Regions from separate parts of the Rouxiella sp. S1S-2 genome, predicted to be linked through region 1. Evidence: predicted binding sites of a transcription regulator. Region 1 holds the regulator's gene; each other region holds the start of a gene.
The links. The regulator CRP, encoded in region 1, controls carbon source genes, mostly activating them, when cyclic AMP is high. The targets are predictions, from matches to a motif close to ATGTGANNNNNNTCACAT.

Region 1 (3,261 bases):
CGAAAATATTTGCATACTTATGACGAAGCCGTGCCCTACAATCAGGTACCCGGCACCTTTACGCCGTGGCAGGCGCTGCCTGAGCCAACCGACATTCTTTTTTATGAAGGACTGCACGGTGGCGTAGTCACCAACCAGGTCGATGTCGCCAAACAGGTCGATTTATTGGTCGGCGTGGTACCCATCGTTAACCTTGAGTGGATACAAAAGCTGGTGCGCGACACCGGCGAGCGCGGCCACTCGCGTGAAGCAGTGATGGACTCGGTAGTGCGGTCGATGGACGACTACATCAATTACATTACGCCGCAGTTTTCACGCACCCATATTAACTTCCAGCGCGTACCGACCATCGATACCTCTAACCCGTTTGCCGCCAAGGCCATTCCTTCGCTGGATGAGAGCTTTGTGGTTATTCATTTTCAAGGTCTGGACCAGATTGACTTCCCCTATCTGCTGGCAATGCTGCAGGGATCGTTTATTTCGCACATCAATACGTTGGTGGTGCCGGGGGGAAAAATGGGCCTGGCGATGGAGCTTATTATGGGGCCACTGGTGCAGCGGCTGATGGAAGGCAAAAAGATCGAGTAATCAGTCGATATACTTCGCAAAAACGCCGCTAACCTTCACGGCGCGGCGTTTTATCACTTTCTATTGCCTAAACAGCAAACCGGGCTGATTACTCTTGAGCATCAATCACTTCAAAACTGTGAGTGATGGTGGCCGCTTTGCCGAGCATCAGTGAAACCGAGCAATATTTTTCGGCCGACAGGCTCACGGCACGTTCAACCACTTTATCGGTCAAATCTTTGCCGGTGACGATAAAGTGCAGGTTGATGCGGGTAAACAGACGCGGCGCCTCTTCACGACGTTCGGAGGTCAGTTTCACTTCGCAGCCCAACACCTCGTTGCGGCCTTTTTGCAGAATCGACACTACGTCAATCGCACTGCAACCGCCTGCCGACATGAGCAGCATTTCCATCGGGCTAGGGGATTTGTCACCCGCATTGCCGTCCATAATGACCTGATGTCCAGACGAAGATTCTCCGAGAAACGTTAACCCTTCAACCCACTTTACCCGTGCTTGCATTTGCCTTTCTCCGGTAATAATTTTTAAAACAGACTACCCTTAACCCCTGAAACTGGCAATGGAACTCGATCCGCATCATGCTGAAGCGAGACAACACAAGACACGTCCGCAAACCTGTGCTACAAACAAAGCCGAAAGAAACTTTCCAACAAGTTGCGGCTAGGTTTTTTAGGTGTTAACAGGATAACCTTGGTGATAATGGCAAATTACAGCTGAAATCACTCCACCTGCCGCTTGCAGCATTGCTGGTCAGTTCATATGCTAAAAGAGCGCGAAGTAAAAAATCGCCGAACAGGGATTTCAAAGCCCTGTGATTTTGGGCAGCGATAATAAGAGGATAATAGCTAATGGTTCTCGGCAAGCCACAAACAGACCCTACTCTCGAATGGTTCCTGTCTCATTGTCATATACATAAGTATCCATCTAAAAGTACGCTGATTCACCAAGGTGAAAAAGCCGAAACGCTTTACTACATCGTGAAAGGTTCGGTTGCCGTTCTGATTAAAGATGAAGAAGGCAAAGAAATGATACTTTCCTACCTTAACCAAGGTGACTTCATCGGCGAGCTGGGACTCTTCGAAGAAGGACAGGAACGTAGTGCATGGGTTAGAGCCAAAACTGCCTGTGAAGTGGCCGAAATTTCCTACAAGAAATTTCGCCAGCTCATCCAGGTTAATCCAGACATTCTGATGCGCCTGTCCGCACAGATGGCAAGCCGACTGCAGATAACGTCCGAGAAAGTGGGCAACCTTGCCTTCCTCGACGTGACCGGTCGTATTGCACAAACTCTGCTGAATCTGGCTAAACAGCCGGATGCCATGACCCATCCCGATGGCATGCAGATCAAAATTACCCGTCAAGAAATCGGTCAAATAGTCGGCTGTTCACGCGAAACTGTGGGTCGAATTCTTAAAATGCTTGAAGATCAAAGTCTGATTTCAGCCCACGGTAAAACGATTGTCGTTTACGGCACCCGTTAATCGTCTTAAAAACGGCGCAGCAGATAACTGTTGCGCCGTTTTTGTTAGCCTATCTGCACAAAAATGACGCTTTGGCAAAGACTTTTTTATCACCCTGAAGTTAACTATGCGCTAAGACAAACGCTGGTTCTCTGCCTGCCCATTGCCTTCGCTATGCTGTTTGGCCAGTTGAAAATGGGTCTGCTGTTCGCGTTGGTGCCCGCATGCTGCAACATTTCAGGTCTCGATACCCCACATAAACGCTTTTTCAAACGCCTGTTGGTCGGTGGATCACTGTTCGCCGTCAGCAGTATTTTGCTACAGTTGATGTTGGTTAACTGGCATCTGCCGCTGCCGCTTATCATGCTCGGCCTGACGCTGGTCATCGGCGTGACGGGGGCGATAAGTCCGCTGCATGCGCGTCTATTACCGGGCGCGCTGGTTGCCGCTATCTTTACGCTCAGCATGGCGGGCGTAGTGCCGATTTGGCATGCGCCACTGCTGTTTGTGGTCGGGACTGCCTGGTACGGCGTATTTAACTGGCTGTGGTTTCGCCTGTCTGAAGAGCAGCCTATGCGCGAAACCCTAAGCCAGCTGTATCTCGAACTCGCCGACTATTTTGAAGCCAAATACAGCCTACTGACCCAGCATACCGATCCCGATACCGCCCTACCGCCGCTGCTGAACAGGCAACAAAAAGTCATCGACTTGATTGCTCTGCTTTATCAGCAGTTGCACATGCTGCCGACGCACGACCACCAGCATCATAAAAAGCTGTTGAGACGTTTTCAGGTAGCACTAGACCTTCAGGAGCACATTACGGTGAGTCTGCATCTGCCCACCGAGGTGCAAAAGCTGATGGAGGAGAGTCATGCCGAGGCGGTAATTCGCCGCAATGCTCAGGTGATTGCTGCCCGTCTGCGGGTGATTGCCAACGACATTCTTTATCACCGCCGTTCCGAGCGCTTCACTATGGCCAATGAGCTGGCGGCGCTGGAAAAAATATCTTCGCGCTACCGTGACAACCCGGTCGGCCAGTTTTGCTATTACCACTTCAGTCGCATTGCGAGACTGCTGCGTACCCAGCGCCCGCTTTATCGCCGTGACCTGATGCAAACCCAGGCCCGCCTGCCGTTCTGGGCGGCGTTGAAAAGCTATTTGTCATTCAAGTCGGCCGCACTGCGCAATGCGGGACGTTTGGGGGTTATTCTGGCC
Region 2 (3,261 bases), 3.1 Mb from region 1:
TAAAAACCTTTATTTGACCAGATTCGCTACGGTTGCTTTCGCCCCGATACTTTGCAGACTTGAATAAGCACGCAGAATGGCGTCAACCGCCGATTGATTGGCGGGCAATGCGTCACCAAACACGCTCTTAAGTCCCAGAAGTGCCAGCACTCGCGCTTCACCATCCGCATTTGACTCAACGATTTCTCGCAGCTTGGCCGCCATCGGATCTTTTATTTCGATGGCCTGGCCCGCGTCGTCAACACCGCCAACGTAGCGCATCCAACCGGCAACGCCCAGTGCCAGACAAGAAAAATCACCACCGTGTTGCAGGTGCCAGCGCAAGGAGTCGAGCATCCGCTGTGGCAACTTTTGCGTACCGTCCATCGCAATTTGCCAGGTACGGTGTTTGAGCGACGGATTGCTGTAGCGCTCAATCAGGCTGTCGGCGTAGGTTGTCAGGTTAATGCCGGAAACGCTCAGCGTTGGCGCCTGCTCTTCCAGCATCAGGCGATATGCCGCGCGGCGATAGTTGTCATCCTCCATGCAGACATTAATAAACTGATAACCGGCCAGATAGCCGAGATAGGCCAGAAACGAGTGGCTGCCGTTTAGCATGCGCAATTTCATTTGTTCAAACGGCAGTACGTCATCGACCAGCTGTGCGCCAACGGTTTCCCAGGCAGGACGGCCCGCCACGAAATTGTCTTCAATAACCCATTGAATGAAAGGCTCGCAGGCTATCCCACACGGGTCGTCAATGCCGCCCAATGCGTTGCTGATTTCAACCTCATACTCTTCAGTGAGGGCTGGAACAATGCGGTCAACCATCGTGCTTGGGAAGGTGACTGACTCGTGGATCCAGGCGGCTAATGTCGGATCTTTTGCCTGCGCCAGGCCGAGGATGGCGTTTTTGACCACGTGACCGTTTTCGGGGATGTTATCGCAGGAAAGAATGCTGAAACCGGGCAGTCCACGCTGATGGCGCAGGCGCAGAGCTTCAACGAGGAGGCCTGGGGCGGTTGCCGGTGACACTCCGTCGTTGAGATCTTTCACAATATCGGGGTGCTGTAAATCGAGTTTGCCGCTAACCGGCTCGATGCAGTAGCCTTTTTCGGTGATAGTCAGTGAAACTATGGCCACCTGCGGCTCTGCCAGTTTCTCAACAATAGCCTCGATGCCCTCAATTCTTCCGTGCATCGACTCATGGACTGCGCCAACGATAATGGCCTGATTTCCGGCCGCGCCTTTCTCCAGCACGCTAAACAGGTGGTCTTGCTCACGCAGCGCCCGTATTAAATTATCGCGACCAAACAGCGAAATCTCGCAAATACCCCAATCGCCCCCCTGTTTATTCAGCACACGATCGGTCATCAGCGCCTGATGTGCCCGATGAAAGGCACCAAAACCAATGTGCACGATGCGCGTTTTGAGCGCCTGACGGTCGTATTGAGGTAGTTGAACTTCAGCGGGCAAAGCGCCAGTGGAAATCTTGTTCATTTTGACTCCATCACATTCAAGCAAGAATAAATTGGTCAGGCCAAAAGCACTCAGAGAACGATTTAATGGATTATTAACGTTGATATGAGCCGTTTAGTCATGGGCTCAGTGTAAAGTGATATGACAGCAATGAAAATTGGTAAGTCCAAATATTAGGCCGCATTTGTGAGGCGGATCAAAACTCTGTCAGGTGCAATAAAATGGCAGGCAAAAAAAAGAGCGCCGTAGCGCCCTTTATGACAACAGGTGAGGGCATTGCCCGGCCTTATGCACGACCCATATAGCGATGTTCGGCAATATGAATCTGAATTTTGTCACCGGCACTCAGATATTCTGGCACCTGAATGACCAGACCCGTGGTCATGGTGGCGGGCTTGTTGCGAGCACTGGCCGAGGCACCTTTAATACCCGGTGCGGTTTCAACGATTTCCAGATCAACCGTCTGCGGCATCTCAAGCGCCAGCAGCTGCGTGTCGAGCAGCAGTACTTGCATACCCGCCAGGCCACCTTCAGGAATGAACAGCAGCTCTTCTTCAATCTGAGATTTGTTGAAGGTATAAGGAGTGAAATCTTCGTCATCCATAAAGATGTACTCGTCGCCGTCAACGTACGAGAAGTTCACTCGGCGGCGGGTCAGCGTAACGGTATCGATGATATCGTCACCTTTGAAACGCTCTTCAACCTTCATACCCGTGCGCACGTCCGAGAAGCGCATTTTGTACAAGGTACTTGCGCCACGTGCGCTAGGACTTTGAACATCGATATCTTTTACCAGCAGCAATTTACCGTCGTAATTTACAACGAAGCCGCGTTTAATTTCATTAGCACGTGCCATAAAAATAACCTGTTTGCAAAAAGTTTGGATAATGGGCGACACGTTACTCGCGCCGCCGATTTCAGGCAAGCAGATAGCGCAAAAAGAGTGATGAAAAGAGTGCCGAAAGGCGTTATTGGCGATTTAACTGGTGAGCATTTCACCGTACTGCTATTGTCTGGCGATAACAGAGTTTACATGTCAATTCGCAGCCCAGAGGGGAGCTACCGATGGACTGTCGATCAGACTGCGGCGCGTGCTGTATCGCGCCCTCAATTTCCAGCCCGATCCCGGGCATGCCAAACGGTAAGCCCGCCAACACGCGGTGCGTTCAACTTGCAGATAACTTCCAGTGCAAGATTTTCACTTCACCGCTGCGACCGAAAGTTTGTGCCAGCCTGCAGGCGAGTCGAGAGATGTGTTTTACACACCGAGAGGATGCGCTTACCTATCTTATTAAGCTTGAGGAAGAGACCGCACCTTAGCGCAAATCACGCGGAGTACACTTTCTCTGAACCCAAGCCGACTTGACGCGAACATTTCCTTGATGATTTTTTGACCTACCTCTAATTCATAAGAAAGTCATATCTCACTCTGCGAAACACAGTAGGGATATGTGATTTATATCACATTTTAACCCTCTTTCAACGTGTTAGGTTTAATTAGTCCTTAATTAGGATTAATTATGCAACCGGCATGTTTTCCCGCCGGACTTCGACAATGCAGCTTTGCCTCCGGAGTTAACGATGAACGGGATAGACTATTTTGTCATGGCGCTTTATGCGCTGATGATTGTAATGACCACGCTGTGGGCGATGCGTAAAGTGGGCAACACAGGGGATTTCTTTGCCGCAGGGGGAAAAATGCCCTGGTGGTTGTCGGGTATTTCACATCATATGTCGGGTTACAGTGCGGCGGTGTTTGTCGCGTATGCCGCGGTGGCCTATAAGTACGGATTGACTATTTAC
Region 3 (3,261 bases), 1.9 Mb from region 1:
ACGCGCCCGCCGACAGGCCAGTCTTAATCTGCTACAAAACGTACTCGACAGCAAAATAAACGCCGTACAGCTTTATGTCGCGATCGGCGGTCAATATACCCAACGTGCCCCCAACAAAGATGTATGATAACTTTTAAAATTGTTATACCGAATATCTGACCGGCCGCTGACTTTTGCTGGATGGGTGATGATGCATGAGACTAAACCGGCATCGGCAGGCATCTCTGCACTTGCCCTGCTGGTAGCTGCGGCGTTTTGGCGGTGTTTATTCCGCTTTGTGGCTGGGCCGCCGCTGGGCGGTTTTATCACTCAGTACGCTTCTTGGCACTGGATTTTCCTGATAAACGTTCCGCTTGGCCTACTTGCCAAGCTGGGGCTGTGCCTTTCCTGCTGCCGCTGATGCTGCAGGTTGGATTTGGCTTCGATCCTTGGGGCGCTGGGTATTCGTTTTGGTGAACAGGTCGCTCACTAGGGAGCGTGGCAGTCGGGACCGGGAATAAGTTTTAAGCTGGCGTTTGTGTTTATGGCGGCGTTGGCGCTTATTGGCTGGATAGACATCTGGCGGCTTGAGGCGAATGCGGGACATAGCGTTTCGGGTTCAAAACGCGGCGTCTAAACCCGAAAGTCGTGAATACAGACTGAGACCGTCGGTTTACGGCTTACTGCGGTTTAAGTCTAATTACGTCCTGAAACTGCTGCTTCAATTCCTGCTTACTTTTTGTCACGATCTGCCCGTTGGTCCCCACCGTCATATGCTGAGCATCAACGTTGTGACGTGCCTGATAAAGCATCACTACCTGCAGGCTGTGCTCTTTTTGCAGCTCGGTGAGCCTTACCCCGTCGGGCCATTTACCTAACTCTACTGCAAGCGCAAGGCGTTGGTAAATTTCAGGCGTCATGACATCGACCAGTTCATGGATTTCCATTTCAAACTCCTCGCTCAGCGGAATTATTCAGCCAATTATTCACACGCCTTGAATAACTGGCTGAATCGATTTTGTGACTTTATTAATGCCGTTTTGCTCTGCATTTTAAGACAACAGTGTGCAGCGCAAAAGCAGCCATTAGCCAGCCGTTTTGTCACCATTTTCGCCGTCAATAAAGCTCATTGAGGCGGAATTTACACAGTATCGGTCACCAGTTGGCTCTGGGCCGTCTGGGAAGACGTGCCCCAAATGTGCATCGCAATTTGAGCAACGGATCTCTACGCGCTCCATGCCGTGCGTGTTGTCGGTAAGATACTTGATGGCGTCATGCGTGACGGGCTGATAAAAGCTTGGCCAGCCGCATCCGGCATCGAATTTCGTATCAGAGTAAAACAACGGCGCATTACAGCACAGACAATGGTAAATACCGTCGCGCGTATTGTGCAGCAGTTTTCCAGTGTACGGCCTTTCGGTACCGCGCTCCTGAGTCACATAGCGTTGTATATCAGTAAGTTGTGGATTTTGTGGGGTATCTTTGATTTCGTTGGCCATAGTTGCCGTTCTCTTCGAGATAAAAAAATCAACTAAAATAACAGTCAATTATAACAAAAAAGTAACAACGAGTCAGCCCGTTTTGGCTTAAACTCTATGCCATTGGTGCTGAGACAAGACTATGTGTGATTGCGATCACACATTTGATTCTAGGGGCGTTTAAACATCGGCATTACGCCCCAATATGCGTAACAGCTGATTTAGAAACGGAACGTTCAATAAGCGAACAATTGTAGGGGCACCCTTTGACTTACAGCAATAATTGACACGATTCCGCTTGACGCTCACCAAGGTTTTTGTAATTTTACAACCAACCTTTTATTCACTGAAAAATAGCTGGTGGAATATATGACTATCAAAGTAGGTATCAACGGTTTTGGCCGTATCGGTCGCATCGTTTTCCGTGCTGCGCAAGAACGCTCTGACATCGAAATCGTTGCAATCAACGATCTGTTAGACGCTGACTACATGGCATACATGCTGAAATATGACTCAACTCACGGTCGTTTCGAAGGCACCGTTGAAGTGAAAGACGGTCATCTGGTTGTTAACGGCAAAACCATCCGCGTTACCGCTGAGCGTGACCCAGCTAACCTGAAATGGAATGAAGTGAACGTTGACGTTGTAGCGGAAGCGACCGGTATCTTCCTGACCGAAGAAACTGCCAACAAGCACATCGAAGCTGGCGCCAAGAAAGTGGTTCTGACGGGTCCATCTAAAGATGACACCCCTATGTTTGTTATGGGCGTTAACCATAATGAATATGCTGGTCAGAAGATCGTTTCTAACGCATCGTGCACCACTAACTGCCTGGCTCCACTGGCTAAAGTTATCAACGACAAGTTCGGCATCGTTGAAGCACTGATGACCACTGTACATGCAACTACCGCTACTCAGAAAACTGTTGATGGCCCGTCTCACAAAGACTGGCGCGGCGGCCGCGGCGCATCCCAGAACATCATCCCATCTTCTACTGGTGCTGCTAAAGCAGTCGGTAAAGTTATTCCAGCGCTGAACGGCAAACTGACCGGTATGGCTTTCCGCGTACCGACTCCGAACGTTTCCGTTGTTGACCTGACTGCACGTCTGGAAAAACCAGCCACTTACAAAGAAATTTGTGCTGAGCTGAAACGCGCTTCAGAGAACGAACTGAAAGGCATTCTGGGCTACACTGAAGACGAAGTAGTTTCTACCGATTTTAACGGCGAAAAACTGACTTCTGTATTCGATGCTAAAGCTGGTATCGCCCTGAACGACAACTTTGTGAAACTGGTTTCTTGGTACGATAACGAAACTGGCTACTCAAATAAAGTTCTGGATCTGATCACTCATATCGCCAACAAATAATTCGTTGCAGATAAAGTGAACTGACAAAGGGCGACGAAAGTCGCCCTTTTCTGTTTAAATCACTCATCCAGTCAGTTTTCACCTGTCTTAGTTCACACCAGACATTGCACAGGACTAAATGATGACCGAACAGCTTTTTACCCTCCCCGTTTTGAAACAGCTCTCCCCTGCTATTACGCAGTGTCAAATTGCTGACCTGCCGATATTGGTTGTTAACCATCCCACAGGACGTGCGGCAATAGCGCTTCAGGGTGCTCATCTGCTGAGTTGGCAACCTGCCGGGCAAAAACCGGTTATCTGGCTTAGCAGTGAGACCGCATTTCAGCCTGGCGTTGCCATTCGCGGCGGTGTGCCCATTTGCTGGCCGTGGTTTGGCCCAGCAGGCAAACCATCCCACGGCTTCGCCCGTAACCTGCCTTGGCAGTTAACGGCACAG

Region 2: a site for CRP is predicted at 1,643-1,660, ahead of GA565_RS17105 (mannitol dehydrogenase family protein). Genes of this name have one in related genera too.
Region 3: a site for CRP is predicted at 1,602-1,619, ahead of msrB (peptide-methionine (R)-S-oxide reductase MsrB). Genes of this name have one in related genera too.

The regions. Positions count from the first base shown of each region.
Region 1 covers NZ_WFKL01000001.1:581,758-585,018, reverse strand. Annotated here, with positions in the region: gene GA565_RS02660 (phosphoribulokinase) at 1-588, shown strand, start outside; gene GA565_RS02655 (OsmC family protein) at 677-1,087, opposite strand; gene crp (cAMP-activated global transcriptional regulator CRP) at 1,435-2,067, shown strand; gene GA565_RS02645 (YccS/YhfK family putative transporter) at 2,131-3,261, shown strand, end outside.
Region 2 covers NZ_WFKL01000001.1:3,724,959-3,728,219, reverse strand. Annotated here, with positions in the region: gene GA565_RS17105 (mannitol dehydrogenase family protein) at 10-1,479, opposite strand; gene yeiP (elongation factor P-like protein YeiP) at 1,745-2,314, opposite strand; gene GA565_RS17095 (YkgJ family cysteine cluster protein) at 2,524-2,778, shown strand; gene GA565_RS17090 (sodium:solute symporter family protein) at 3,040-3,261, shown strand, end outside.
Region 3 covers NZ_WFKL01000001.1:2,432,716-2,435,976, reverse strand. Annotated here, with positions in the region: gene GA565_RS11530 (efflux transporter outer membrane subunit) at 1-127, shown strand, start outside; partial or broken gene GA565_RS24955 (hypothetical protein) at 281-367, shown strand; gene GA565_RS11520 (YeaC family protein) at 660-926, opposite strand; gene msrB (peptide-methionine (R)-S-oxide reductase MsrB) at 1,065-1,478, opposite strand; gene gapA (glyceraldehyde-3-phosphate dehydrogenase) at 1,827-2,825, shown strand; gene GA565_RS11505 (D-hexose-6-phosphate mutarotase) at 2,947-3,261, shown strand, end outside.